Regions from separate parts of the Acidovorax sp. LjRoot129 genome, predicted to be linked through region 2. Evidence: riboswitches for the same ligand, from Rfam matches in the RefSeq annotation. Region 2 holds a riboswitch; the other holds the start of a gene.
The links. A riboswitch is a leader RNA that binds a small molecule or an ion and turns the genes downstream of it on or off. The one in region 2 is predicted to bind glycine.
Positions count from the first base shown of each region.

Region 1: another riboswitch for glycine. It lies ahead of ACSQ3Q_RS22085 (D-amino acid dehydrogenase); the one in region 2 lies ahead of gcvT (glycine cleavage system aminomethyltransferase GcvT).

Region 1 is NZ_CAXUSE020000001.1:4,823,788-4,837,971, reverse strand. It holds gene ACSQ3Q_RS22095 (sulfite oxidase) at 1-856, shown strand, start outside; gene ACSQ3Q_RS22090 (c-type cytochrome) at 856-1,233, shown strand; gene ACSQ3Q_RS22085 (D-amino acid dehydrogenase) at 1,261-2,580, opposite strand; glycine riboswitch at 2,671-2,792, opposite strand; gene ACSQ3Q_RS22080 (2-keto-4-pentenoate hydratase) at 3,015-3,815, shown strand; gene ACSQ3Q_RS22075 (YXWGXW repeat-containing protein) at 3,875-4,330, opposite strand; gene ACSQ3Q_RS22070 (YXWGXW repeat-containing protein) at 4,463-5,011, opposite strand; gene ACSQ3Q_RS22065 (hypothetical protein) at 5,190-5,573, opposite strand; gene ACSQ3Q_RS22060 (DUF6463 family protein) at 5,591-6,019, opposite strand; gene ACSQ3Q_RS22055 (ABC1 kinase family protein) at 6,016-7,347, opposite strand; gene ACSQ3Q_RS22050 (DUF2867 domain-containing protein) at 7,334-7,894, opposite strand; gene ACSQ3Q_RS22045 (TetR family transcriptional regulator) at 7,891-8,772, opposite strand; gene ACSQ3Q_RS22040 (helix-turn-helix transcriptional regulator) at 8,902-9,096, opposite strand; gene ACSQ3Q_RS22035 (NAD-dependent epimerase/dehydratase family protein) at 9,107-10,150, opposite strand; gene ACSQ3Q_RS22030 (hypothetical protein) at 10,153-10,545, opposite strand; gene ACSQ3Q_RS22025 (helix-turn-helix domain-containing protein) at 10,822-11,562, opposite strand; gene ACSQ3Q_RS22020 (hypothetical protein) at 11,690-12,643, shown strand; gene ACSQ3Q_RS22015 (MFS transporter) at 12,640-14,184, shown strand, end outside.
Region 2 is NZ_CAXUSE020000001.1:2,416,966-2,431,149, forward strand. It holds gene ACSQ3Q_RS11090 (ATP-binding protein) at 1-2,171, opposite strand, end outside; gene ACSQ3Q_RS11095 (NAD(P)H-dependent oxidoreductase) at 2,511-3,173, shown strand; gene ACSQ3Q_RS11100 (MFS transporter) at 3,245-4,621, opposite strand; gene ACSQ3Q_RS11105 (acyltransferase family protein) at 4,611-5,897, opposite strand; gene ACSQ3Q_RS11110 (MerR family transcriptional regulator) at 5,947-7,005, opposite strand; gene ACSQ3Q_RS11115 (FKBP-type peptidyl-prolyl cis-trans isomerase) at 7,168-7,581, opposite strand; gene gcvP (aminomethyl-transferring glycine dehydrogenase) at 7,775-10,684, opposite strand; gene gcvH (glycine cleavage system protein GcvH) at 10,756-11,130, opposite strand; gene gcvT (glycine cleavage system aminomethyltransferase GcvT) at 11,212-12,351, opposite strand; glycine riboswitch at 12,406-12,532, opposite strand; glycine riboswitch at 12,546-12,645, opposite strand; gene ACSQ3Q_RS11135 (TRAP transporter large permease) at 12,673-13,968, opposite strand; gene ACSQ3Q_RS11140 (TRAP transporter small permease) at 13,965-14,184, opposite strand, start outside.

The DNA.
Region 1 (14,184 bases), 2.4 Mb from region 2:
GCTCAAGACCCTGGGCGTGGAGACCGTCGCCACTGTGCTGCAGTGCTCGGGCAACGGGCGCGGCTTTTTCCCCAGCAAGCCCAGCGGCACGCCGTGGGCCGTGGGCGCTGCCGGCTGCGTGGTGTGGAGCGGCGTGCCGTTGCGCAACGTGGTGGCCGCCCTGGGCGGCTTGGCCGATGGCGCGGTGTACCTGACGGGCACCGGCGGCGAGAAGCTGCCCGAGGGCGTGGACCCGCTGTCGGTGGTGGTGGAGCGCTCGGTGCCCGTCAAGGCCACTGACGACGCGCTGCTGGCCTGGGAGATGAACGGCGAGCCCATCTCGCTGGCGCATGGCGGCCCGCTGCGGCTGGTGGTGCCGGGCTACCAGGGCGTCAACAACATCAAGTACGTCCAGCGCGTGGCGTTCACCAGCGCCCAGTCGCAGGCGCGCATCATGTCGCACGGCTACCGCATGTCGCCACCGGGCTCCAAGGCCGCGCCCGATCAGCCCTCGGTGTGGGAGATGGGCGTCAAATCCTGGATCAACGGCCCCTTGCCCGAGAAGGGCACCCTCAAGGCCGGCCTGGTCCAGGTGCACGGCGTGGCCTTTGGTGGCACGCAGGCCGTCAAGGGCGTGGAGGTGTCGGTGGACGGCGGCAAGACCTGGCAGGCCGCGCGTCTCATCGGCCCCGACCTGGGCAAGTTCGCCTGGCGCCAGTTCGTGCTGCCCGTGCAACTGGGTGCGGGCACCCATGTGCTGGCCAGCCGCGCGACCGACACCGCTGGCATGGTGCAGGCCGAGCAGCGCGAGGAAAACCTGGGCGGCTACAACAACGCCAGCTGGCGCGACCACGCCGTCACCGTCACGGTGGCGTGATGACGCTCCCCCCTGAGGCGCTGGTATCGGGGCGTGCCGGTGCCAAGCACTTGCGCATCCCTGCGCTGGCGGTCCTGTCGAGTCTGCTGCTGTGGACGGGCGCCGGCTGGGCCGCCGACGCCGCCGAGCTGGCCCGCGGCAAGGAGCTGTTCACCAAGATCCAGCCGGCCTGTGCCGTGTGCCACACGCTGCAGGCCGCGGGTGCCGAAGGCCACGTGGGTCCGGTGCTCGATGAGCTCAAGCCCGACGCAGCGCGGGTGCTGCGCGCGCTGAAGGCGGGCATCGGCGTGATGCCCTCGTATGCGGAGCGCATGAGCGAGAAGGACATGCGCGCCGTGGCGAGCTTCGTGGCGCAGGCCACGGGGGCCGCCAGGTAGACGGGCCCCCTGACCTGGCAGCTGCGCTCAGGCCGCGGTGCGCGATGGCAGCAGCGCCGCAGGGCGCGGGCTGCGCTCCATCCCCTGGAAGTCAAAGTCCACCTGCGGCGCACGCCCGCTCACGATGTCGGCGATCGCCTGGCCCGAACCGCAGGCGTGCGTCCAGCCCAGCGTGCCGTGGCCGGTGTTGAGGAACAGGTTGGCCACCTTCGTCTTGCCGATCAGCGGCACATTGCTGGGCGTGGCGGGGCGCAGGCCGGTCCAGAACTGGGCTTGGCTCGCGTCGCCCGCGCCAGGGAAGAGCTGTTCCACGCGGCGCACGATGGCGTCGCAGCGCACCTGGTTCAGGTGCCGGTCGTAGCCGTTGAGCTCCGCGGTGCCGGCAATGCGCAAACGGTCGCCGCCGCGTTCGCTGGTGTAGCGCGAGAACACGAGCTTGAACTCATCGTCCGTGAGACTCACCTGGTGCGCCTTGGCTGCATCCTTCACCGGCATGGTCACCGAATAGCCCTTGGCGGGATAGATCGGCAGGCGGATGCCCAGCGGCTGTGCCAACAGCGGGCTGAACGAGCCCATGGCCAGCACGAAGGCATCACCCTGCACACGCTCGAAACGGCCCTCGGCATTGGTCACTTCCACATGGTCGATGGTGCCGCCCGCCTCGCGCAGCGCGGTGATGTGGTGACCCAGGCGAAACTGCACGCCCGCGGCCTCGCACAGCCGGACCAGCTCGCGCGTGAACTGGTTGGCATCGCCCGATTCATCTTCGGCCGTGTACGTGGCACCCGCCAGCTGCGGACGGATGTGGGCGAGGGCTGGCTCAATGCGCACGGCCTCGTCGGCGCTGATGACCTGGCGCTCGCAGCCCAGGGCGCGCATCTGCTCGGCCGGGGCCAGGGCGCCGTCGAACTCTTGGGCGTTGGTATAGAAGTGCAGGATGCCTTGCGTGCGCTGGTCGTACTCTATGCCGGTGGCGGCGCGCAGCTGCTGCAGCACGTTGCGGCTGTAGGTGCCCAGGCTCACGATCTGCTCGATGTTGTGGCGCGTGCGCGCCGGCGTGCAATTGCGCAAAAAGGCCAGGCCCCAGAGCCACTGGCGCATGTCGGCGCGCAGGCGAAACAAGAGCGGAGCGTCTTCCTTGCCGAGCCACTGCAGCACCTTGAGCGGCGCGCTGGGGTTGGCCCAGGGTTCGGCGTGGCTGACCGAGATCTGCCCGCCGTTGGCAAAACTGGTTTCGGCGCCGGGCGCGCCCTGGCGGTCGATGACGGTCACATCGTGGCCGAGCTGCGAAAGGAAATAAGCCGAGGTGACGCCGAGCAAGCCGGCGCCGAGAACAATCACGCGCATTTTTAGCCTTATAGAGGGCTAGCGCTTGATAGACACGCGTGAGCAGCTATGAAAATAATAGCAATGCAGCTGGCGCGCGTCTGCCAAGCTGCCGCTCCCCCTGTCCTTGGTACCTGAGAGATTCACCGCCGCGCCCACATGGCGTGCGGTTTGCTCCTTCGGTGCGCCACAACGCCGATGGCGGGTTGGGGCGGCTCTCCAGACGGCTTTGATGAATGGTGCAGTACGGGACCTGAGCGTGTATGGGAGTTTGCGCCTTCGGTGCAGCGGTGGGCGTGGCGCCTGCCGCTGCTCTCCTGCGAGGGCCATTCTAGGAGCGGCCCCAGCGCAAAACATGGGCCTGCAGCGCTAATGGGCCGCAATCGTTGCTGATGGTGGAACCGGCCTGTTGGCCATAATTTGCCGTTCCCTCCCTCCGCAAAAGTGGTTTCCCCATGCCCGATACCGCCCTCGATCCCTTCGACCCCTTCGACCCATTTGCCAGCGCCGCCGTGATCACAATGGCGCGCCAGGGGCGCATGCCCCGCCCGCTCGACCTGCCCGCGGCGCTGCGCCCGCGCGACGTGGTTCAGGCATATGCGGTGCAGGACCTGGTGGTGCGCGAGCGCGGGGAGATTGCGGGCTGGAAGGTTGGTGCGGCCTCGCACCAGGCGCTGCCCGCGCGGGCAGCACTCACGCGCGATTCGGTCTGGGTGGCGGCGGGCGACGGCGCAGTGCGCTTGCCCACGGCAGGGTTCGCGGTGCTGGGGGTGGAAGCCGAGTGGGTGTACGGGCTGCGCGCAGACCTCCCTCCGCGGGCCGCGCCCTACAGCCCCGCCGAAGTTCTGGCGGCTGTCGGGTCTGTGCGTGCGGGCATCGAGGTGTGCGACACCCGCTATGCGGCCTGGGGGCAACAAGACGAATGGAGCCGCCTGGCCGACCAGGCATGCCACGGTGCGCTCATCGTTGGCTCTGGCACCGAGGACGTGGAGGCCCTGGACGCGATGGCGCAGTCCGTGGTGCTGACGATCAATGGAGCGGTGGCAGCGCAATCTGCAGGGTGGAACAACCCGGCGGGCGACCCGCTGCGCCTGCTCACCTGGCTGGCCAATGTAGGCGCACACAGCCTGGGCGGATTGCAGGCGGGCCAATGGGTGACGACCGGGTCGTGCACCGGCACGATTTTGGTGGCGCCGGGCACCACGGTGGTGGCCGATTTCCCGGGCCTGGGCCACGCCGAGTTGAAGCTCGCCTGACGTAGAACGAGCAACGGCCCTGACCTAGGGCCAGGGCCGTTGCACACACCTATCAGCAATCAATTGCTGCGTGGATTGTTCGGCTGGCTGTCGCGGCGGTTGGAAACGCCATCGCCGTCACGGTCGCGGTCATTGCGGTTGGAGATGCCGTCGCCATCGCGGTCATTGCGGTCCCAGCCACCGCGTTGGAATTCCCAGCGGCCGTCACGCTCCACCCAGTGGGGTTGGCGGTACTGGTGCCCATTGCGGGCCTGCACCCAGTGGCCGCGCACCCATTGGTAGCGGTTGCCACGCCATTGCCAATGGCCTTCTTCCCACACCTGGCCGCGGCGTGCGCGGGGCGTCGCTTCACGGCGCGGAGGCGGCGGCGCGGGGATGACCTGGTAGGTCTGCGTCTGCTGGTAGCCCCGGTCGGACTGGACGACAACGGTGCCCGGCGTCGCGGCCTGCGCTGGCGCAAGTGCGCACAGTGCCAGGGTCGCAATGGATACGGCGGTGAGTGTGTTTCGAATCATGGTGATCTCCTCTTTTTTCGGTGGGGGGAAAGTGGTCTGTGATCGGTATGGGCAGGGCCACCCCAAGGCCTGGCCTTGGGAGGTGCGCCCGAGGGTTCAACCCCTGCGGGCTTGCCCTGTCAGCTCGGCCGATCAGTTGCGACGGGGGTTGTCCGGGCGGCTGTCATACCGGTTGGGCACGCCGTCACCATCGCGGTCGCGGTCGTGGCGATTGCGCACGCCGTCGTGGTCACGGTCGCGGCCGTGGTGATCGCGGTCGTAGCGGTTCGGAACCCCATCACCGTCGCGGTCGCGGTCATAGCGGTTGGGGATGCCGTCGCCATCGCGGTCCCAGCCACCGCTGCGCATTTGCCAGCGGCCGCCATGCTCTTCCCAGCGGGGTTCGCGGTAGTAGTAGCCGGGGCGGGCCTTCACCCAGTGGCCCTGCAGCCAAACGTGGCGGTTGCCGCTCCATTCCCAGTGGCCTGGGACCCAGACCATGCCGCGGCGTGGTGCAGGAACGACTTCGTAGCGGGGTGCGGGCGGGGGGCCGTACTGCACGACCATCGGGGTGGCCGGGTAATACTGCTGCGGCTGCCCCGACTGGATGACAACGGTGCCGTTGATCTGGGCCTGGGCCGCCGTGGCAGCGCCCAGCGACAGCAGGGCGATGGAAACAGCGGCGAGTGCGTTGCGAGCCATGAAGATCTCCTCAAGATGATTCCTTGCGGAACCGGAGCCTTCATAGTGCGCTTCTGGTGTCAAGACGGTGTAGGCGCTTTGCGAAGTCTTGTGAAGTGTTGTTGCCCGAGCCGACGGGCGGTCGTACGAACCTGCAAAAACCGGGGTTTCCCTGTGCACGCAGGGCCCCGTGCGCGCGTTAACGCCACCACACGAGCGCCGCCACCGCGAGCAGCGGCACCCAGGCGGGATGCCGGCCGCGCGTGGCAAAAAACACCAGCAGACCGCTGGCCAGTGTCGCAATGCCCGCCACATCGGCCACCCAGGCAGCCAGCGTGGCGTCGTTCCACGGGGTCGTTCCCAGGCGCCAGAGCAGGGCGCTGAAAGCGAGGCCCAGCACGGTGGTTAGATGCCATGTGCCCCACAAGATGCGCACTTGCGGCTCGCGCAGCACCGGGCGGCCCGCGGTGGGCACCACACCCTGCACCCGCAGGCTGCGGAAGACCAGAATTTCACCCAGCACCGAATGGGCCAGGGCGACCAGCGCCAGCACCCCGGCGGCACTCACGAAAAGGATGTTCATGGAGCGGGCCTTTCCAATCAGACGGGGGAGGCGGGCGCCAGCGACCGCGCTGCGCACAGCGCCAGCGCGGGTGGCAGCGCCAGCCAGAAGCCCGAAGCAGGCATGAGCACAATGCCCAGCACCGTGAGGGCCAACAACCCGGCGCCCAGCGCCCGCAGCGGGGCTGGCTCCACCGCCGCGTTGCGTTCGATCAGCAGCATGGCCCAGCCCAGCAACGCGAACAACACGCCGAACAGTACAAACCAGACCACGGCGCCCACGGCCGGGTCTTTTTGCACGCTGTTGAAAACGCCACGCCGCAGGATCTCTTGCAGCTGGGTCGGAAACACGACGGCCGCATACAACGTGTGCAGCGCGGCCACGGCCAGCATCCACAGGCCCTTCCAGCGGTTGCGAAGTGGCGTTGCAGTGCGGTAGGGGCGCAGGCTTGTCAGGGTGATGGTCATGGGGATGGGTTCCTATGAAGAAGGGCGGGGCAATGCGTGTGGACCCGCGCGCCCAGCCCCGTGAGCAGGTGCATCAGGCCCATCCACATGCGCTCGAACGCGGGCATCTCGCCGGGCACTTGCGCCAGGTGCTCGCCCAGCACGCGTTGGTGGCGGCCGGCGGTGATAGGGGGCGGCGTCTTGGCGCCGAAATCGAACACCGATTGCGTGAAGGGCTCCATCTGCCAGGCCTGCATGTCTGCCAGTGCGGGCGCGAGTTCGGCGGTGTAAGCCGGCACGGTGAGGCCGGCATTGACGAGTCCAAGTGCCCGGTAGGCCTGCAGCACCAGCGCGTCTCGCTGTGGGTCGGTGGGCGGGCGCAGCAGTGCGGACCACGCCCGTGTCACCTGCGCCCGGAACCCCGCGGAGAGGCTGCGGGTGCAGCCAAAGTCGAGCACGCCCACTGTGCCATCGGGCGCAAACAGAAAGTTGCCAGGGTGCGGATCGGCATGCACCCGGCCCAGCACAAAGATGCAGTGCATGAACCAGTCCCACAGGTGCTGCCCGGCCAGGTCGCGTTGCTGCTGTGTGGGCTGCGTGGCCAGCCAGGCCTGCAGGTGCTGGCCCGGCAGAAACTGCTGCGTGAGCACCTGGGCCCGTGTGTGCGACAGGATGGGCTGCGCGAGCACCACGCCGGGCAAAGCCGCGTGCTGCGCAAACCATTGCAGTTGCTCGGCCTCCTGCAGGTAGTCCACCTCGCGCAGCAGTGTGGCTTCGATCTCGGTCATCACGCTGTCCACCACGGTGTTGGCGGGCAGGGGCATGTCGGTGTGGGCCAGGGCGCGCAGTGCAGTGCGCATCAGTTGCATGTCGCTGGCAATGGTGGCGGCGATGCCGGGGTACTGCACCTTGACGGCCACCGTGCCGTGGCCCGCCAGTTGAGCGCGGTGCACCTGGCCCAGGCTGGCGGCGGCGAAGGCTGTGGGATCGAACTGGTCAAACAGCGCCTCGGGCTCCTGCCCGAAAGCCTGGCGGAACACGCGTCCCACCAGCGCGCGGTTGAGCGGCGGTGCCTGGTGGTGGGCGCGCGCCAGCTCCTGCCGCACGCCGTCGGGCAGCAGGCCCGGGTGCATGCTGAGCAGCTGCGACACCTTGAGCGCCGAGCCCCGCAGCTGGCCCAAGGCGCCAAAAAGGATGCGGCCCAGGGCGGCCTCGTGGTCGGCCTGCGCCTGGGCAGACGGCGTGCGCACACGGTGCCCCAGCTGGGCCATGCCGATCCGCGCCGCGGCCAGGCCCGTGATGGTGCCGCGCGCCAGGCGGCCGGTGCGCGGCGCGTCAGCGCGCGCCATGGTGTGACGTGGCCAACTGACGCAGCATGACCTGCACGATGCGGCGGTGAAACGGCGTGATGACGGCCATGTAGGCATGGCCCAGCGTGTTGTGGATGTGCACCACGGTGCTGATGACGACCGTGGGGACGCTGCCCGGCTGCCCGTGTTTGGTCAGCGAGACCTGCACATCCAGGTGTTTGTCGTCCTGCCCCATCACCACTTCGGTGTCGCTCAAATGGCGGATCAGGAAGATGCCCACCTGATCTCCCACGCGGTAACTGCGCGCATCGGCCGGAGAGGCTCCGCTGGCAGGGGGATGCACATCCTGCAACTGCCCCACGCCCTTGAGGCCCACCAGCCGCACCAGCTTGTTGCGGATTGCCAGAAGTTGCTCCGTCCACCGAGGTGTCCGGGCCACCACGTCCAGCCAGGTCTGCAGTGCGCTGGTGGCGGGGCGAGGGTCGGCCGTTGTGAAGGCGTCAAAAAAATGCGCGTTGTGCAAGGTGGCATGGATGACCGTGCCAGCGGGCACCTGGACCTCGCGCACGGTGTGGGCGCTGGTCATGCGGACTTCCTCTTGCGTGGCGTGGCCGCTGGCTTTGCAGGGGTTGCCGAGCTGGCAGCGCGGGGTTTGCGCGGCGCGCGCGGCGGTGCTGAAGGCTCCGGCGGGGGGGATGCTTCAGCGGCTGCCTTGTAGGCGGGCGCAGGGCCGGGCGGCGCGCTGGCCATCGCCTGTTTGGCCAGCTGCAGCATGCCCATCAGGCCACTGCTGTGCTGCACCATGCGGGCCATCTGGCTGCGCAGCACAAAGCCACCCAGCTGCAGCACGCGGTTGACGAGCCCGCCGCGCAGCGCCTGCACCAGCACCCCCAGCGACAGGTCCACCAGCTGCGTGGTGTCGGCAAACTCATCCGACGTGTCGGCCAGCCAGTACGTCACCACACCGGCCAGGTAGTCGGTGTACAGCCCGCCCGCCAGGCCCTTGAAGTCACAGGGCTCGATCTCGCCGCTGGCCTCGGCGGCTTCGAGAAAGCTGGCGACGGCCTCGCGCAGGCTTTGCCGTGCCGCCAGGGGTTCCGCCAGCATCGACAGCGGCGAGCGCCGCGCCAGAGTGCGCACCTGGGCCACAAATTCGCGGTCGGCCAGCAGCCGCTCCAGTACGGCGTCGGTCAGGCGCTGGAGCTTCTCCTGCAGCTGATAGCCCGCAAATCCCGGCGTCTGCAGCGTGTCGGCCAGCGCCTGGTGGGCCACGTCGTCCAGGTAGCCCAGCACGATGCGGTCCTTGGTCGGGAAGTATTTGTAGATCGTGGCGTCGCCAATGCCGGCGGCGCGCGCGATGTCTTTCATCGTCGTGCCGTCAAAGCCCTGGCGGGTCATCAGGTCCACCGCGCTGGCCACGATCTGGCGGCGGGTGGCGTCTTGCTGCTGGCGGGTGGTTTTCACTTTGGTATCTTTAAAATCGTTGAATCAATGATTTAAAGAATAGTGAATTTTCATTAAAGAGTCAATGGGTATCGAAGGATGGGCGCGGCGAAGGTGCAGACACCTCCGCCCCGCGTGCCCGGCTGCGGCTCAGTCCTCGGGCACAAACAGCTGCTCGATGGTCTGCCCGAGCACGGTGGCGATCTTGAAGGCCAGGGGCAGGCTGGGGTCGTATTTGCCCGCTTCGATCGAGTGCACCGTCTGGCGGCTCACACCCAGCGCGTCGGCCAGGGCTTGCTGGGTCATCCCGCGGTCTTGCCGCAGGGCCTTGACGTGGTTGTGCATGCGGGTTGCCTCAGTCCGGCGCCAGGCCATCGGCCACCAGCTGCGCCACGTGCTCGCCCAGCGTGGCGCTGGCCGGCCGGTAGCGGACGCCCAACTCGGCCTGGCTGCGGGTGGTGTCGAACTGCAGCGGATGGCCCACGTTATGGCGCACGTAGCTGCGCGTCATGCCGGCCATCGGCGCAATCAGCCACATCAGCCATCGGGGAACCTCTTTGGTGGGCAGCTTGGCGCTGCGGTCCGGGTGGCTCTGGCGCAGGCGCTGCGCGATCTCCAGCAGGCGCAGGCTTTCGCCCACCACCAAATAGCGGCCCGATGCCGCCGGCTGCAGCGCGGCGCTGACGTGCGCCTGCGCCACGTCGCGCACATCCACCGTGCCCAGCCACAGCGGCGGCACGCCCTGGCGGAAGGACCCGTCCAGAAACTGGCGCAGCAGCTGCACGCTGGTGGCATCGTCGCGCTGCGACAGCGAAGGGCCAAAGATCGCGCCCGGGTGCACGCTCACCAGCGACCAGCGTTTTTGCCGTGCCAGCAGATCCCAGGCCAGGGCCTCGGCGCGCGTCTTGGAGAGCGCGTACGGGTTGCTTTGCGCGGTCGACGTGCGGTTTATGTCCTTTTCGTTGAGCACATGCCCCGGGCGGGATTGCAGCTCGTCGCTGTCGCCGAACATCGCCACGATGCTGCTGGTAATGACCACACGCTCCACGCTCGCCACGCGATTGGCCGCATCCAGCACATGGCGCGTGCCCGTCACGGCGGGGGCGATGAGCTCGCGTTCGGGGTCGGCCGAAGGGCCCAGCTTGTAGGGCGAAGCGGTATGCAGCACCGCGCTGCAACCCTGCATGGCGGCGTCAAAGCCCTGCGCGCCGAGCAGGTCGGCCTCAAACAACATGAGCTGGCCGGGATGCGCCTGCGCCAGGCGCTGCAGGTGCGCGACCTTGCGCCCGTCCTTCAGGCTGCGCACCGTGCCGTGCACCGTGTGGCCCTGCTCCAGCAGCAGCTTCACGATCCACGACGCCAGGTATCCGGCCGCGCCGGTCACCAACACGCGGGCCATGTTCAGCTCACCCGGTGGTGGGTGATGCACAGGCCCAGGCCCCAGGCGGCGATCAGCCCGGCGGCCACGGCCAGCGGGTGCACGGCAGGGGCCATGCCCAAGGCCTGTACCGCGGACACCACCAGCAGCATGGCCAGCGCCAGCCCCACCGCCCATTGGCAGGCGCGGCCATGCATCTGGCGCTGCAGCTCGTCCAGCTGGCGGTAGCGGCGATAGCCCAGCCATGCCAACAGACCACTCGCCGCCGCCAGCAGCCCCGCCGCCCACCGGCCCGGCGCCAGCGGCAGGTGCGCCAGCTCCAGGCTGGCGAGGCCCAGCAAGATCACCACGAGCAGGCCGGCGAGCACCTTGGCCAGGTAGCTGATTTGTTCCAGGGGAGAGGGGAGTTCGTTCATGCGGGCCTCAAGAAGTAAAGTTTGCTTTACAAATTGTCGTGCCGCAGCGATGCCGATGTCAAGTTTCTTTTACTTCTGACGCCGTGGAATCGGCTACGAACATCAAAAATTCAGTGTTTTTGCCGCTAGCGCTTATTGGATAAGCATTTATTGCTATCAATAAAATAGCAATAACTCAGAACCCGATGGCATCGCCCGATCTCCAGCGAGCGACACAAGCCAAGCGCACCAACGCCGCGTCGTTCCCTCCCAGGGAGAGAGCCACACAGCGGCTTTTTAGAGGGGCAGCCTCCGCATCCCCGTGAACGCTTCGAATTCCCAACTGCGCATCGCCAGCAGCAAGGTGTAGCCCTCCAGCTCCCGCGGCGGCAGCTTCTGGTCGGCCAAGTGCTGTTGCGCAAAGTCCTGCGCCACGCGCTGCATGCGCTCCATGAAGGCGGGTGCCAGGCCCCGGCTGATGGTGCCGTGCACGAGCAGCACGCCTTCGCCGGCACCATCGAAACCGCCGGAAAAGTAGTCGAGCAGCGCGTGCTCGCGAAAGTAGTTCATCACCGGGCCGTGGGGCCGCCAGCGGAAGGTCTTGGCGAGCTTCAATCGGTAGCGGTTCAGCGGCCGCAGCTCGATGATGCCGATGCGGTCAAGCTGCGCCAGGTACTTGATGCCCTCCGCTTCGGAGAGCCGGTAGGTGGTGGTCACCTGCTCCAGCGTCCATTGGCTGAGCACGCAAATCGCCATCAGCAGCAGCTTCTTGTCGGCCACCACGGCGCGCTCCTGCTCCTGCGCCAGCTCTTTGAGCAGGGGCTGGCTGTCGGCCACACGGCGCGCCAGGTCGGCAAAGTCCAGCGCCAGCGCGCGGCAGATCGCGTCGATGCGCGACAGCGGCATGTCGCCCTTGGCCAGCATGCGCTTGACGCTGGATTCGGCCATGCCCAGCGCCTCGGCCAAGTCGGCATAGGTCATCTGGGCGCTTTTGAGTTCCTTCTTGAGGGCGGCAACGAGGTCGGCGGTGGTGCTCATGGGTATCGATTATCAGTACCTGAAGTGCTCCGGGTGGCCCTTTGGATCACTTTTTGCGCTGGGCGCGACGGGCGCTGCAGACACTGCGCGGCATCCCTCACCACTGCCCACGGGCTCCTTCCTCGCCATGACCCTTGTCCCATTACCGTTGCGCCAGCGCCCCGCCCGCCTCTCGCGCGCCGAGGTCGCCCTGCTCTGGCTGGCCCTGCTGATGTTGGCCCTCGCATGCCTGGGCCCGACGCTGCCAGCCAGCCCGCACCAGCACGCGTTTGCGGACCAGCGCGCGGTGTGGGGCATTCCGTGCGCGCTCGATGTGCTGAGCAATCTGCCGTTTGCGGTGGCCGGCGTGTGGGGTCTGGTGTGGCTGCGCGGGGTCGAGCGCAGGGTGCTGGATGCGGCCTCCCGGGCCTGCGCAACACTGTTTTTTGCCGGCTTGGTCTGTACCGCGGCCGGCTCCAGCCTGTACCACGCGTTGCCCAACGATGCAGGCCTGCTGTGGGACCGGTTGGGCATGGTGCTGCCGTTTGCGGGCCTGCTGGGCCTGGCCGCAGCGGGTCGCGTGAGCCGCAGGGCCGGCTGGGCCGCGGCCGGCGCGGTGTTGCTGGCGGGCGCAGCCGCGGTGCTGCTGTGGGCGCACACCGGCAACCTGCTGCCCTGGGCGGTGTTGCAACTGGGCGGCATGGTCGTCGTGCTGGTGCTGGCCCTGCTGCCGCAGCGTGCCGGGGCGTTGCCTGTGCACCTAGGCGCGGTGATCGCGATGTATGCGCTGGCCAAGCTGTTCGAGGCCGCGGACCATTCGGTGTTTGATGCGACGGGGCAGTGGGTGTCGGGCCACAGCCTCAAGCACGTGTTTGCCGCCGGTGCCGCATGGCCCGTGCTGATGGCCGTGGAGGCTTTGCGCCACAACCCCACGGCGGGCACCACCCTTGCCACGGTGTCCGGGCAGAATGGCGCCCACACCGTGGGAGTCGCGCGCGGATCCACAAGAGGAGGGCCCACAAACCCCTCGCCGCGCGCCGGGCCATACCAACACATAGCAGCAGCCACTGCAGACCCATCGGACACGAGGAGAAACGCATGAACCCCGAGACGACCCCCACCAGCGTGGCGCAGCGCGCGGCGCCTCCACATGCCGCCAGCGCGCCGGCCCACGGGCATGAAGACCCGAACCAGTTCGCCCTGCTGCGCCAGCGCCGTTTTGCCCCGTTCTTCTGGACGCAGTTCTCGGGCGCGGCCAACGACAACCTCTTCAAGTTCGCCTTCACCGTGATGGTGACCTACCAGCTCAGCGTGTCGTGGCTGCCGCCCGCCATGGCCGGGCTGGTGATCGGCGCGCTGTTCATCCTGCCGTTTCTGCTGTTCTCGGCCACCTCGGGCCAGCTCACCGACAAGTACGACAAGACGAAGATGATCCGCTTCGTGAAGAACCTGGAGATCGCCATCATGCTGGTGGCGGCGGGCGGGTTCATCGCGGGCAATGTGCCTATCCTGCTGCTGTGCACCTTCCTGATGGGCGTGCACTCCACGCTGTTCGGGCCGGTGAAGTTCGCGTACATGCCGCAGGTGCTCAGCGAGCGCGAGCTCACCGGCGGCAACGGCATGGTCGAGATGGGCACCTTCGTGGCCATCTTGCTGGGCAATGTGGCGGGCGGGCTGCTGGTGGCGTTGCCTGGCATTGGCCACACCACGGTGGCTGTGGCATGTGTGGTGGCCGCGCTGATCGGGCGCGCGGTGGCGCAATTCATCCCGTCGGTGCCGGCCACCGACCCGGGGCTCACCATCAACTGGAATCCCTTCACCGAGACCTGGCGCAACCTCAAGCTCGCGCACGAGAACGTCGTGGTGTTCCGCTCGCTGCTGGGCATCAGCTGGATGTGGTTCTTCGGTGCGGTGTTCCTGAGTCAGTTTCCGAGCCTGGCCAAGGAGGTGCTGCACGGCAACGAGCAGGTGGCTTCGCTGCTGTTGGTGGTGTTTTCCATCGGCATCGGCATTGGCTCGCTGCTGTGCGAAGTGCTCTCGCGCCGCCATGTCGAGATCGGCCTGGTGCCACTGGGCGCCATTGGCATGAGCGTCTTTTCCATCGACCTGTACTTCGCGGCGCGCAGCCTGCCACCGTCGGAAATCATGGGCCTTGGCGCCTTCCTGGCGCAGAGCCAGCACTGGCGCGTGATGCTCGACCTGGCGCTGCTCAGCCTGTTCGCGGGCCTGTACAGCGTGCCGATGTACGCACTGATCCAGATGCGCAGCCAGCCCACGCACCGCGCGCGGATCATCGCGGCCAACAACATCCTGAACGCGCTGTTCATGATTGCCAGCTCGCTCATCGCTGGTGCGCTGCTGGGCGCGGGCTTCACGGTGCCGCAGATCTTTTTGTTCGTAGGCCTGGCGAATGCGGTGGTGGCGTTCTACATCTTCATGCTGGTGCCCGAATACCTGCTGCGCTTTGTGGCCTGGATGTCGTCGCGCTTCGTGTACCGCTTCAAGGTGCACGGCGACGAAAACCTGCCCACCACCGGCGCGGCCATCCTGGCGTGCAACCACGTGAGCTTTATCGACGCGGTGCTACTCATGGCCGCGAGCCCCCGGCCCATCTACTTTGTGATGGACCATCGCATCTTCCGC
Region 2 (14,184 bases):
TCTTCCACGTCGTTGGGTTTGTGGATCAGCGCGCGGGCGCCTTCGGCGAGCGCTTCCTGCTCGATCTCGGCCGTGACGTAGCCCGAGGCCAGGGCCACGGGAAGGTCGCTGCGGATGAGGCGTGCCTCGCGCACCAGGTCCACGCCGCAAAAGCCAGGCATGTTGTAGTCGGTCACCAGCAGGTCGTAGCGGTGGGGCGCAGCGCGCAGCGCGGCAGTGGCCTCATGCGGGTCGGTAAAGCCGCTCACCTCATACCCCCGGCGGCGCAGCAGGCGCCGCACCAAAAAGACCAGGGCCTCATCGTCGTCCACATACATCACATGCGGCTTGCGGGGCGGTGGCGTGCCGTCGTCAGGGGTGGCCTCGGACGCGTCGGGCGAGGGCGCAGCCGGGCTGGCCTGCAGCGCAGGCGCCACGGCGGGCGGTGCCGCCAATGCGCTGGCCGGCGCCACCGGAAAATACAGCGTGAACCGGCTGCCCTGGCCCGGCGTGCTCTGCACATCCACACCGCCTTCGTGCGTGCGCATCACCCCGTGTACTACCGCCAGGCCCAGGCCGGTGCCCTGGCCCACTGGCTTGGTTGTGAAGAAGGGCTCGAAGATGCGCTCCAGCGTCGCGGCATCCATGCCCGGTCCGCTGTCGCGCACCGACAGGGCCACGTAGTCGGCGGCGGCCAGGCCCAGGCGCTCGCTCAGGCGCAGGTCGGGCTGCACGGCGGTGGCCTCCACATGGATGCTTCCGCGCTCTGCGCCAATGGCGTGGACAGCGTTGGTGCACAGGTTGAGCAGCGCCTGCTCGACCTGGGTCGCATCGGCCAGCACCGGTGGCAAGCCGGTTTGCAGCTGCATGTGCAACTCGATGGCCGGGGGCAGGGTCACACGCAGCAGGCGTTCAGTGTCGTGCGCCACCTCGGCCAGCGACACGGCAGAGCGGCGGGGCGGCTCGTTGCGGCTGAAGGTGAGGATCTGGCGCACCAGGTCGCGTGCGCGGCGGCCTGCCTTGTCGATCTCCATCAGGCTTTCCAGCACGGGCGAATTGGCGGCGCAGTCGGCCTTGGCCAGTTCCACATTGCCCAGAATGGCGCCGAGGATGTTGTTGAAGTCATGCGCGATGCCGCCCGCCATGGTGCCCACAGCCTGCATCTTGTGCGATTCGCGCAGTTGCGCTTCGAGTTCGTTGCGGTGGGTCTCGGCCTTCTTGCGGCCGGTCAGGTCGCGCGCAAAGACGGTGGTGGTTTCGCCCTCGGTGTGGCGCTCAAAGGACACGCTGACCTCCACCGCCAGCTCCTTGCCGCTGGCCGTCAGCGCCGTCATCTCGCCCAGCATGGCTTGGGTGGTCAGCTGCGCAAACGCCAGGGCCTGGGCGGCGTCGGGCAGAAAGCGGTCGAGCGTGCTGCCCAGGGCGTCGGCCGCGCTGCACTGGAACAGCGCCGCGGCCGTGGGGTTGAACACGGTGATGCGCCGGTGCTGGTCCACGCACAGGATCGCGTCCAGTGCCGAATTGATGATGGCCTCCAGGCGCTTTTCGCTGGCAAAAAGCTGCTGGTTGCGCTGCTGCAGCGTGAGCGCGCTGTGCTGCAGCGCCTGGCGCTCGGCCAGCAGCGGGCCCTGGTCGATCACCGCACACAGAAACTGCGGCAGCGGCGGCCCACTGGCCTGGGGGGCTTCGATGTGGGCGATGTGCAGATCACCGGTGATGCGGGTCTCAAGGCTGATGGTGAACACCACCTCCTTGACCTCGCTGTGGCCCAGGTCCTCGGCCAGCGCAAAGGCCTCGCGCACCCGTTGGGCGTCTTCGTCGCGCACAAAGGGCATCAGTGCCGTGAGGGGGCGGTCGCGCTCGGTGGGCTGGAAGGACCGGTGGGCCATCGAGTTGGCCTGCACCACCAGGTCGTGCTCATCGACCACCATCAACGCCAGCGGCACGCTGGCAAACAGCGTCTCAAACCGTTCGTAGGCACTTTCGGCCACGGTCTGGCTGTAGCGCAAGACCTTGTTCTGGCTTTCCAGCTCGGCCTGGTAGGCGCGCAGGTCGGCCACCAACCCCTCCGCCGGCGAGCCTGCGCGCAGGGCCGGCGCCTCAGGCCGCACCACCGGCGGGCCCATCGGGTCTGCCACGCGGGCCGGCATGCGGCCGGCAGGGTCCAGAAAAGACAGGTCGGGTTCGCTCATGAAAATTGACCGCGCGGTCAGCGTGAAAGAGGGCCGAACAAGGCGACGCGCCCTGCAGAGAGCGTGCCAGAACGCATGCGGCGGAGTGTACGCCCGCAGGTTTTGGCGGGCACCGTGCACCCCGTGCGACCGCGGCTGGCCTGGGGCTTTGCAGCCTGCGCGAAGGCTTCGTTGGCGCACCGTGCCGCGCGCTGAGCGCCGATTGTTGGCCAAATCGGAACAATGCTTTTCCCCGGGACGGCTTACCGACGCCCGCTTGCTTGCCTACAGTTCATACACCGCAACTTGGCCCACGCCAAAGTGCCCTGAGACACCATTTCAACCAAAGGACTACCCCAGATGACCACCGCACTCGCCACTGCCGCCGCCCAGCCCCTGCTCGACCAACTGCAATGGCGCTATGCCGCCAAGAAGCTGAACCCCGAAAAGAAGGTTCCGCAAGACAAGGTAGAGCGCATCCTCGAAGCCGCGCGCCTGGCGCCCACGTCGAGCGGCCTGCAGCCGTTCGAGATCATCGTGGTGACCGACCCCGCGGTGCGCGCCAAGATCCAGCCGATTGCGTGGAACCAGGCGCAGATCACCGACGGCTCGCACCTCTTGGTGTTTGCCGCCTGGGACAACTACACGGCCGAGCGCATCAACATGATGTTTGACCTGACCAACGACCAGCGCGGCTTCAAGAACGAAGGCTGGGAAAACTACCGCCAGATGCTGCTCAGCAGCTACCCCCAGCGCGATGCGGAAGTGAACTTCCAGCACGCCGCCCGCCAGGCCTACATCGGCATGAGCGCCGCGCTGATCGCCGCTGCGTTTGAAGAAGTGGATTCGACACCAATGGAAGGTTTCGATCCAAACGCGCTGGACGAAATCCTGGGCCTGCGTGCACGCGGCCTGCGCAGCGTGTCGATCCTGCCGCTGGGCTACCGCGCCGACGAAGGCGACTGGCTGGTGAACCTGAAGAAGGTGCGCCGCCCGCGCGAGCAGTTCGTGACGGAAGTCTGAGGCACCGACCGGACCGCCGGTCACTGACACCCAAAGCCCGGCCCGCGATGTGCGGCCGGGCTTTGTCGTTTTCAGCGTGCCGGGGCCGGCGAATCGGTGACGCTGCGCATGGGCGTCAGCACAAAGGCCAGTGCCGCCAGCACCACCAGCGTGCCGCCGCTGGCTGCAAACAACTGCGTGAGCGTCACGCTTTTCATCAACCAGCCGGTGACGGCTGCCGAGATCGGTGCCAGGCCCATGAAGATGAACATGAACAGGCTCATCGCCCGGCCGATCAGGGCCGGCGGCACACGCTGCTGAATCCAGGTGAACACGCTCACCTGCATGAAGCCGCCCAGCAGGCCGATGGCCAGCATCAGCACTGCGCCTTGCCACACGGCGGTGATCAGGCCCATGGGCATGAAGAGCGCGCCGATGATGGCGTCGAACGCCAGGATGGTCATGCCCAGACTGCCAATGCGCAGCCGCGGCACCATGCCCGACACGACCATGCCCAGCAGCGTGCCTGCGCCATGGGCGCCCACGATGATGCCGAAGGCCGCCGCGCCCAACTGCGGTGTGCTGCCGGCCAGCACGGGGATCGCGATGTGGATCGGGCCCATGATGAACAGGGCAATGGCGCTCCAGTAGAGAAAACAGGTGCGCAACTCGCGGTCCCGCCAGAAGTGCACCAGCCCTTGCGCCACCGAGGTCAGCACCGCAGGCGGTGGCGCTGTGGGAGTGGCCACACCGCCGTGCACCTGGACTTGCCCGTGCATCTGCACTTTGGACAGCGTCCAGGCCGACACCGCAAAACTCAGTGCGTCGAGCGCAAACGCAAGGCCGATGCCGGTGGCGTTGGCCCTGGCTCCGCCTTGGCCGCCCTCGCTACCCGCCTGTGCGGCACTCGCGTCGCCAAACAGCGCAATCAGCAGGCCCGCCAGCAGCGGCCCGAGGAACATCGTGAGCTGGCGCAGGCCCAGGTTCACGCCATTGGCGGCCTGCAGCTCGTGCCGCGCCACCACGTGCGGCATCATGGCCGTGCCCGCCGGGATGCTGAAGGCGGTGGCCAGGCCGATGCCCAGCGACAGCGCGTACACCATCCACAGCGTGAGGCTGCCCGCCAACACCAGGCCGGCCAGTGCGCCCAGCAGCGCGAGGTTGACGTACTTGCTGATCATCAGCACCTGCTTGGGCGAATGCCGGTCGACCAGCGCCCCACCGATGAGGATGAACAGCGCACGCGGCACGCTGATGAGCGCGAGCACGGTGCCCAGCACCAGGGTGTCGCCGGTCATCTGCAGCACCAGCCAGGGCAGTGCAATCAGCGTGAACTGGTCGCCCAGCATCGACAGAAACGCGCCGCCGGTCATCCAGCGGAAGTTGGGGTTTTTGAACAAGGCGGCGCGCGCGTCGCTGGGTTGGGCGCGCGGCGGCAGCTCGGCTTGGGTGGATGTATCAGCGGGCATAGGCGGGATCTCCAGAGGTTTTGCGGGGATGGCGGTGGCCGTTGAGCAGCTGGCTCACCGCGGTAAAACGAACGCACAGGTGGTAGCTGCCCAGGCACAGGGCCGTGGTCGCCAGCGCGTTGAGGAAAATCTTGGCTACGGCAGGGATCGGCACGCCGTACAGCAGGGCGCCAAAACCGACCGTGAGCGGCAGGTGCACCAGGTACACCCAGTACGAGCTGTCGGCCAGGTAGGTCAACCAGGCCCGGGGCCGCGACACGTGCCGCAGGAACAGGCCAATCAAGGCAAAGCTCCACAGCCAGGACGCGCTGTTGTAGGCCAGGGCCATCCAGAACTGCAGGTGCCGCGTGGCGGAGACGGGCGAGGCCAGCATGTCGGTGAAGGCACCCGTCACCAGCACCAGTGCAAAGGCCGATGCCTCGGGTTGGGCGAGCACTTCCGCCAGAAACCCGGTCAGCACAAAACACGCGAAGCCCAGGCCGGCAAACACCGGCCAGTGCCGCTCGTAGCGCGCCATCAACACACGCCGATGGGCATAAAGGCACAGGCCGAACGCGTAGAAAAGGCCGTTGTGGATCCATTCCGCCAGGGGCGGCAGAAAGGACCCGCTGGGGGTGACGATGCCGTGGTCGTAGTGGGCACCGATCCACGCCAGCGGCAGCGTGAGCACTACGAAACCCAGCGGGGACCCGCAAAGCCAGGCCGTGGCCCGCAGCAGGGCGCGCTGCACCGCTGCGGGCAGTGCACTGGCGGCGGCCCACAGCGGCGGGGTCAGCAAGGTCAGCCACAGCAGCATCCACAAAAACCACAGGTGCATGGTGGGCGGGCCTTGTGGCACGTTGGGGCCGCGCGGCAGCAGGCTGCGGTCCACGCCCCAGGTGCCGTGGGCCATGCGGTGCAAAAACATCAGCCCCAGCAACGTGGTGGCAACGAACAGCACGGGCCAGAACACCACAAACGGCAAGCCCAGGCGGCGCAGCCGGTGGCGCGCCATGCCGGCCAGGCCACGCTGCTGCGCCAGCAGCGCCACAAAGAAGCCCGCCAGGACAAAAAACAGCGGCATGCGAAACGCATGGATCACCGCCACCAGCAAGTCGGCCACGGGAGTGGACTGGTCGTCGTGCCAGGGCAGCGGCGAGGGCGCGGCCATGTAAATGATCGACGCGTGCAGCACGATGCCCAGCCACATCATGGTGGCGCGCAGGTGGTCCAGCGCGTGCAGGCGCTGGGAAGGGGAGGCAGGGGCCGGAGGGTGGAGGGAGGGGTCAGCAGTCATGTGTCGGTCCATCAAGAGACCGACTGTCAAGCCTCACGTTGCGTGAGGGTCAAGCGTTTTTTGCTGCTTTTTTGCCAATGGGCTGAGAGGCCGCCCCTGCTGCGGGATGTGTGTGGGCGATGGCGGCGTACAGGTACGCGCGCACGGGGGTGCTGAGTGGCGATCCCGCTTGCAGCAAGGGCTCTTGCATCGACGCGGTGAGCAGCTTTTGGCGCAACGCGGCGTTGTTGCGCGTCAGCTGGCCGAACAAGGTATCCCAGCGCAGTGCGGCGGCGGCACCCTCAGCATGCTGGGGGGCGATACCGCGCGCCAGCAGTTGCTGCACTGAGTCTTCCAGCTCGGCCCATTGGGTGTGAGACACGTGGCCTAGCGCGCGCAGGTCGTCGCGGGTCAGGTACTTTTCGAGCAAGCCCAGGCGCAGCTTGATGGCGACTTCGACGTACTCAATCATCTCGCCGGGCGGCGCATGGTTGCGCCCATGCGTGGTGGGCTCGGTGCGGAACATGTGGCCCCATCGCTCCAGCAGGTCCATGTCGCCCCCCATCCAGTGCAGCATGAGCGCCATCCAGCGGTAGGCGAGGGCCTGCACTTCGGGGCTGTCGGGCGGCAACTGGCGGTCCATGGCGCTTTGCACCAGATCCTTGACGACCAGCCAGTCGGCTTCGATTAGGCTCCATTTGGTGAAGATCTGCTTGAGCTCTGCTGAACTGAAGTACTTGCCATACGTCGTCATGAGCGCCAGCGCTTCGAGCCAGTTGCCCATATCGGGCTCCGCCCCCGCCATGAGCCCGTCGCGCAGCATGGTCAGGCGCCCGCGCAGCTCGGTCGCCTGGCTGATCTGCTGGTCGAGCGAACGGATCTGCTGGCCGATGATGCGCTCGGGCGCCATGCTGTCACCGACCAGCAAGTCACCGATATCGCTGAGCGCGAGGCCCATCTGCCGCATGGTCTGGATGCCGTGCAGCCGCTGCACGTCGGCCTGGCTGTACAGCCGGTAGCCAGCCTCAGAACGGCCCGAGGGCTTGAGCAACCCGATCTCGTCGTAATGGTGCAGCGTGCGCACGGTGAGGCCGGTGCGGCGCGCGAGGTCACCAACTTTCAGCAGCATGAGCGGCTCCAAATCACAGCCCGTGTGAATCCGCTGCGCACCGTCACCAACCTACGCAATTGGCGCGCCCCGAGCGAGGGCAGCCAAGCAAGGGCCGCCCCGCAGCGAGGGCTGCGTCCCCCTTGGGGGAAGGCGCCGAAGGCGACTCAGGGGGGAGCATGCCTATTTGCGCACGGAGATCAACTCGATCTCGAAATTGAGCGTGGTATTGGGCGGAATCAATCCGCCCGCACCGCGCGAGCCATAGGCAATCGCTGCCGGGCAGGTGAGCTTGGCCTTGCCGCCGGGCTTCATCCGCTGCACGCCTTCGGTCCAGCAGGGGATCACGCCGTTGAGAGGGAACTCGGTGGGCTCGCCGCGCTTGTAGGAGCTGTCGAACTCCTTGCCGTCCAGGAAAGTGCCCTTGTAATGCACCTTCACGGTGTCGGTGGCCTTGGGCGATTCGCCCGTGCCGTCCTTGAGGGATTCATAGATCAGGCCGCTGGCCGTGGTGACGGGCTGGGCCTGGGCCAGGACGGCGGGGGCTACAGCCAGGGTGGCCAGGCTGGCGAGCAGGGTGCACAAGAGGTTTCGCAAAGGGGACTCCTTGGGATGGGGTGTCAGACAGCCCGCGATCTTAGAGCCTGTTCACGATCTCCTGCGAGATCGCAATCAGGGCTCATGGAACCCTTCCGAGATGGAACAAAGCCTTCGGCAGGCAGGCTGCGCGAAGGCTTTGGGTGAACCGCCGCTGCAGGGCCGCAGGCGTTTGGCTATTGGACTTCAACGCTCACGCGTAGTCAGACACCGGAATGCAGCTGCACGACAGGTTGCGGTCACCCCAGACGTTGTCGACCCGGCCCACGGGCGACCAGTACTTGGCCTGGCGCAGGGCGGCCACGGGGTAGGCAGCGGCCTCCCGGCTGTAGGGGCGGGCCCACTCGCCGGTGAGTAGGTTCTCGGCAGTGTGTGGTGCGTTCTTGAGCGGGTTGTTGTCCTGCGGCAGCGCGCCGGCCTCGATCTGGCGGATCTCTTCGCGGATGGCGATCATCGCGTCGATGAAGCGGTCGATCTCGAACAGCGTCTCGCTCTCGGTGGGTTCCACCATCAGTGTGTTGGGCACAGGGAAGCTCAGCGTGGGCGCGTGGAAGCCGTAGTCGATCAGGCGCTTGGCCACGTCCTCGGCCATCACGCCACTGGTTTCCTTCAGGCTGCGCAGATCCAGGATGCACTCGTGCGCGACGTGGCCGTTGGCCGACGCGTACAGCGTGGGGTAGTGGTCCTTCAGGCGCGCGCTGATGTAGTTGGCCGACAGGATGGCTGTCTCGGTCGCGGCCTGCAGGCCCACGGCGCCCATCATGCGGATGTACATCCAGCTGATGGGCAGCACGGCCGCGTTGCCCAGAGGCGCAGCGCTCACGGGGCCGACCTTGCCGTCGGCGGGAGCCAGCGGTGCATCGCCCTGGCCCGGCAGGCCGGGCAGGTAGGGCACGAGGTCTTCGACCACGCACACGGGCCCAACGCCGGGGCCGCCACCGCCATGGGGGATGCAGAAGGTCTTGTGCAGGTTCAGGTGGCTCACGTCGCCGCCAAACTCGCCGGGCGCGGCCACACCCACCAGGGCGTTCATGTTGGCACCGTCCACGTACACGCGGCCGCCGTGCTGGTGCACCAGGGCGCACAGCTCTTTCACCTGGGTCTCGAACACACCGTGGGTGCTGGGGTAGGTGATCATCACGCAGGCCAGCTTGTCGCTGTGCTGCTCGCACTTGGCCTTGAGGTCGGCCAGGTCCACGTTGCCGCTGGCGTCGCAGGCGGTCACCACGACCTGCATGCCCACCATCTGCGCGCTGGCGGGGTTGGTGCCGTGCGCGCTGCTGGGGATCAGGCAGATGTTGCGGTGGCCTTCGCCCTGCGCCTGGTGGTAGGCCTGGATGGCGAGCAGGCCTGCGTATTCGCCCTGGCTGCCGGCGTTGGGCTGCAGGCTGATGCCGGCATAGCCCGTCGCCTGGCACAGCCACTCGCGCAGCTGCTCATCCAACTCTTTGTAGCCTTGCAGCTGCTCGGCAGGCGCATAGGGGTGGATATGCGCGAACTCGGGCCAGGTGATGGGGATCATCTCGCTGGTGGCGTTGAGCTTCATGGTGCAGCTGCCCAGCGGGATCATGCTGCGGTCCAGGGCCAGATCCTTGTCGGACAGCTGGCGGATGTAGCGCAGCATGCCGGTCTCGCTGTGGTGCGTGTTGAACACCGGGTGCGTGAGGTAGCTGCTGGTGCGGCGCAGCGCGGCGGGGATCAGCGGCTCGACACCGTTCTCGAACGCGTCGAAGGTCGGCAGCGCCTGGCCGTCCTTGGCGAAGACCTTCCATAGCAGCTCGATGTCGGCGCGTGTCGTGGTCTCGTCCAGCGAAATACACAGGTAGTTTTCAAAGTAAATTCGCAGGTTAGCGCCTGCCTGTATTGCCTTTGTAGCTATCGATTTTGTAGCGACATCGGTTTTCAGTACCAGCGTGTCGAAGGTGGCTTGTGGGCGCACGGGCGCACCCAGTTGGGTGAGGCCCTTGGCCAGGATGGCCGTGTAGCTGGCCACGCGCTGGGCGATGCGCTGCAGGCCTTCGGGGCCGTGGTACACGGCGTACATGCTGGCGATCACCGCGGGCAGCACCTGCGCCGTGCAGATGTTGGACGTGGCCTTTTCGCGGCGGATGTGCTGCTCGCGCGTCTGCAGGGCCAGGCGGTAGGCGGGCTTGCCATGCACGTCCACGCTCACACCCACCAGGCGGCCGGGCAGGCTGCGCTTGAACTCGTCGCGGCAGGCCATGTAGGCGGCGTGCGGGCCGCCCGCGCCCATGGGCATGCCAAAACGCTGCGTGGTGCCCACGACGATGTCGGCGCCAAATTCGCCCGGTGGCGTGATGAGCGTCAGGGCCAGCAGGTCGGCCGCTACGATGAATGCCGCTTGTTTGGCGTGGGCCTTTTCCACATCGGTGCGCAGGTCTTCGATGCGGCCGCTGGTGGCGGGGTACTGGGCCAGCACCGCGAAATAGTCGCCGGCCAGCAGGTCGTTCCACTCCTCGGCCGAATTGGCCAGGCGCACTTCCAGGCCCAGCGGCTTGGCGCGGGTCTGGATCACTTCGATGGTTTGCGGGTGCGCATCGCCGGCCACCACAAAGACGTTGCTCTTGGACTTGACGGACCGCTTGGCCAGCGTCATGGCCTCGGCCGCGGCCGTGGCTTCGTCCAGCATCGATGCGTTGGCGATCGGCATCCCGGTCAGGTCGCAGACCATGGTCTGGAAGTTGATCAGCGCCTCCATGCGGCCTTGAGAAATCTCTGCCTGGTACGGCGTGTAGGCCGTGTACCAGGCGGGGTTCTCAAGGATGTTGCGCAGGATGACGCCCGGTGTGTGGGTGCCGTAGTAGCCCTGGCCGATGAAGCTCCTGAGCACCTGGTTCTTGGCCGCAATCGCCTTGAGCTCGGCCAGCGCGGCCGCTTCGGTGACCGAAGGGGGCAGGTCCATCGGCGTGCTGCGCGCAATCGAACGCGGCACGATGCTTTCAATGAGGGCGCTGCGCGATGCCTCTCCAATCACCGACAGCATGTGCGTTTCATCCGCAGCGTCGATGCCAATGTGGCGGGGCAGGAACTCGGTGGCGTTTTCGAGCGCGGCGAGGGAGGGCAGGGGGGCAGAGGAGGTCATCGGCGGCGGCACTGGTACAGCAAGACATTGGCCCGGCAACACGGTGCCGGGCCGCGGAAACCATCAACGCATCAGGCGTTCTTGGCGAAGTCGGCGTAGGCGGGTTCGTCCATCAGCGCGTCGAACTGCGTGAGGTCGGTCACGCGGACCTTGAAGAACCAGCCGGCGCCCATCGGGTCGCTGTTGGCCAGAGAGGGGTCGGCGCGCAGCGCTTCGTTGACCTCGACGACTTCGCCGGTGATGGGCATGTACACGTCGGCGGCCGCTTTCACGGACTCGACCACGCCAGCCACGTCACCCTGGGTGAAGGTGGTGCCGACTGCAGGCAGGTCCACAAACACCACATCGCCCAGCGCGTCCTGCGCATGCAGCGTGATGCCCACGGTGGCGGCTTGGTGGTCGGCAATGTCGACCCATTCGTGGTCCTTGGAAAACTTGACGGTCATGGGGGGCTCCAAAAAAAGAGGTTTCAAAGAAAAGTGCCGGTGCCAGCCGCGACTGTAGCGGGCTGGGCGGGTGTGACGCGATCAACCGCGGTAGTAGCGCGCCGGGGTGAAGGGCATGGCGCGCACTTCCATGGGCACAGCCTTGCCGCGCACGATGGCGTTCAAGCGCGTGCCGATGGCGGCGAAGGCGGGGCTGACATAGCCCATGGCCACGGGTTCGTTCACCGTGGGGCCGAGCAGGCCGCTGGTGACTTCGCCGATCTTCTGGCCGTCGGTGCTCTGCAGTTCGGTGTGTTCACGCACGGGTACGCGCTCCAGTGCCACCAGGCCCACGCGCTTGCGTTGCAAGGTGGCGGGGTCGTCGATCTGTGCCAGCACCTTGTCCGCGCCGGGGAAGCCGCCAGCACGTGCGCCACCGGTGCGGCGCACCTTCTGGATGGCCCAGTTGAGCGTGGCCTCGGGCGGTGTGGTGGTGGTGTCGATGTCGTTGCCATACAGGCACAGGCCGGCTTCAAGGCGCAGCGAGTTGCGCGCGCCCAGGCCGATGGGTTTGACTTCAGGCTGGGCCAGCAACGCGCGGGCCAGGGTGTCGGCCTGGGCGCCGGGTACCGAAATCTCAAAACCGTCTTCGCCGGTATAGCCGCTGCGGGTCACAAAACAGTCGCAACCGGCAATGGAGAAATCGCCGCCAGTCATGAACACCAGCTTTTCAACGCCGGGCGCCAGACGGGCGAGAGCGGTGACGGCCTGGGGGCCCTGCAGCGCCAGCAGCGCGTGGTCGGGCATGGGCACCACTTGGCAGCGCTGGCCGATGCGGGCCTGTATGTGGGCTATGTCGCCCACCTTGCAGGCACCGTTAACGATCACGAAGATTTCGCCCTGGCCCTTGTTGAAGAACATCAGGTCATCGATGACCGTGCCCTCATCGGTCAGCAGCAGGCCGTACCGTTGCTTGCCCACGGGCAGGTCGATCACGTCCACGGGCATCAGGGTTTCAAACGCTGCGGCAGCATCGGGCCCCAACAGGCGCAACTGGCCCATGTGCGATACGTCGAACAGGCCCGCCGCGTTGCGCGTGTGCTGGTGTTCGGCCATCAAGCCGGCGGGGTACTGCACAGGCATGGAATAGCCGGCAAACGGCACCATGCGGGCGCCCAGCTCGATGTGCAGGGCGTTCAGGGGGGTGGTGAGCAGGGGGGCGGCAGGAGCGGTGGCGGACATGGCGGACTTCTTGAGGCAAGGCAAATGGAAACCGCGGCCTGTACTGGCCCCGGCATTTGCCCTGCTGTCCGCTTTACCTGAGAGATTCACCGCAGCGCCCTGGCTGGCCGTGCGGTTTGCTCCTTCGGTGGATGGCCTCATCACGCGGTGCGGCGGGCCGTCTCTCTCCAGCAAGGGAACGCCCGCATCGCTGCGGGCGGTTGTCAGTCCTTTTGCCTGAGCGTTCGGCTGTTGCCTGCGCCTTCGGCGGCCCGGACGCAGTTGCTGCGAAGGGCTCTCTCCTGACGGGTGCGAGTATATCCGCTGCGCCGCTTTTCCCCGCTACTTGATGAAGCCGAGCGCGCGGGGGAGCCAGGTGGACAGCGCGGGCACAAAGGTCAGCAGCATCAGCACCACGCCATGGGCCCACAGGAAGGGCACCAGCTCACGCACCAGCTGGGTCATCGGCACACGCGACACATTGCAGGTGACGAACAGCAGCCCCCCCACGGGCGGCGTGATCATGCCCAGTGTGAGGTTGAAGATCACGATCATCGCGAAGTGGACCGGGTCCACGCCGAGCTTCATGGCCACCGGCGCAAGGATGGGGGCGAGCACCATCACGCCGGGCAGCGGCTCGATGAAGATGCCGAACAGCAGCAAAAAGATGTTCACGATGATGAGGAACATCCAGGGCGAGAGGTTCATGCCGATGAGCCACTCGGCCATCTGCTGCGGCACGCCTTCGATGGTGAGGATCCACGCGAACGCAGCCGACAGGCCGATGATGATGAGCACCGAAGCCGACAGCAGCGCCGAGCGCGCGAGGATGTCGGGCAGCGCCTTCCACTGCAGGGTGCGGTATACGAACTTGCCACACACCAGTGCGTAGAACACCGCGACCACCGACGCCTCGGTGGGCGTGAACCAACCGGCGCGCATGCCGCCCAGGATCACCACCGGCAGCAAGATGGCGGGCAGCGCCTTCCAGGTGGTCGTGAGCATCTCGCGCGCCGTGGGGGTGGCACCGTCGCCCCGGTAGTTGCGCCGCTTGGACACCAGGTAGTTGACGACGCACATGGCCACCGCAATCAGCAGGCCCGGCAGAAGGCCCGCCACAAACAGCGAGCCGACCGACACCGCGTCGTCCTGCAGCGCGTAGATGATCATGATGATGGACGGCGGGATGATGGGCCCCACGATGGCGGTGGAGGCCGTGAGCGCCGCAGCGTAAGAACGGTCATACCCCGCCTTGTCCATCATGCGGATCAGCATCGAGCCGGGGCCGGCCGCGTCGGCCAATGCTGAGCCCGAAATGCCCGAGAAGAACGTGAGCGAGACCACGTTGGTATAGCCCAGGCCGCCCCGCTTGTGGCCGACAAACTGGCCGGCAAACTTGAGCAGTACCTCGGTGAGCGACCCGCCGCTCATGAGCTCCGCCGCCAGGATGAAAAACGGCACCGCCATCAGCGGAAAGCTGTCGATGCCGGTGAAGGTTTCCTTGAGCAGCACCATGAGCGGGTAGCTCTCGGCCAGGATCAGCGTGGCCGCGGTGGCCAGGCCCAGGGCAAACGCCACGGGCACGCCGATGGCGAGGAACAGGCAGGCCGAGAAGATGAGGATGAGGGATGCGGTCACAGGGAGGCACTCGCATTCGCGTCAAAGTGCGCATCGGCCGCGAAAGTGCGGTCGAGCACATAGCCGCGCACGACGAACAGGAAGTGCACGATGAGCAGCACGCCGCCGATCAGCATGGCGCTGTAGATGTAGGCAAACGGCACTTGCGTGACGGCCGTCATCTGGAACATGGTGCGCTGCATGTAGAGCCAGCCGTACCAGACCATGAACCCGAAG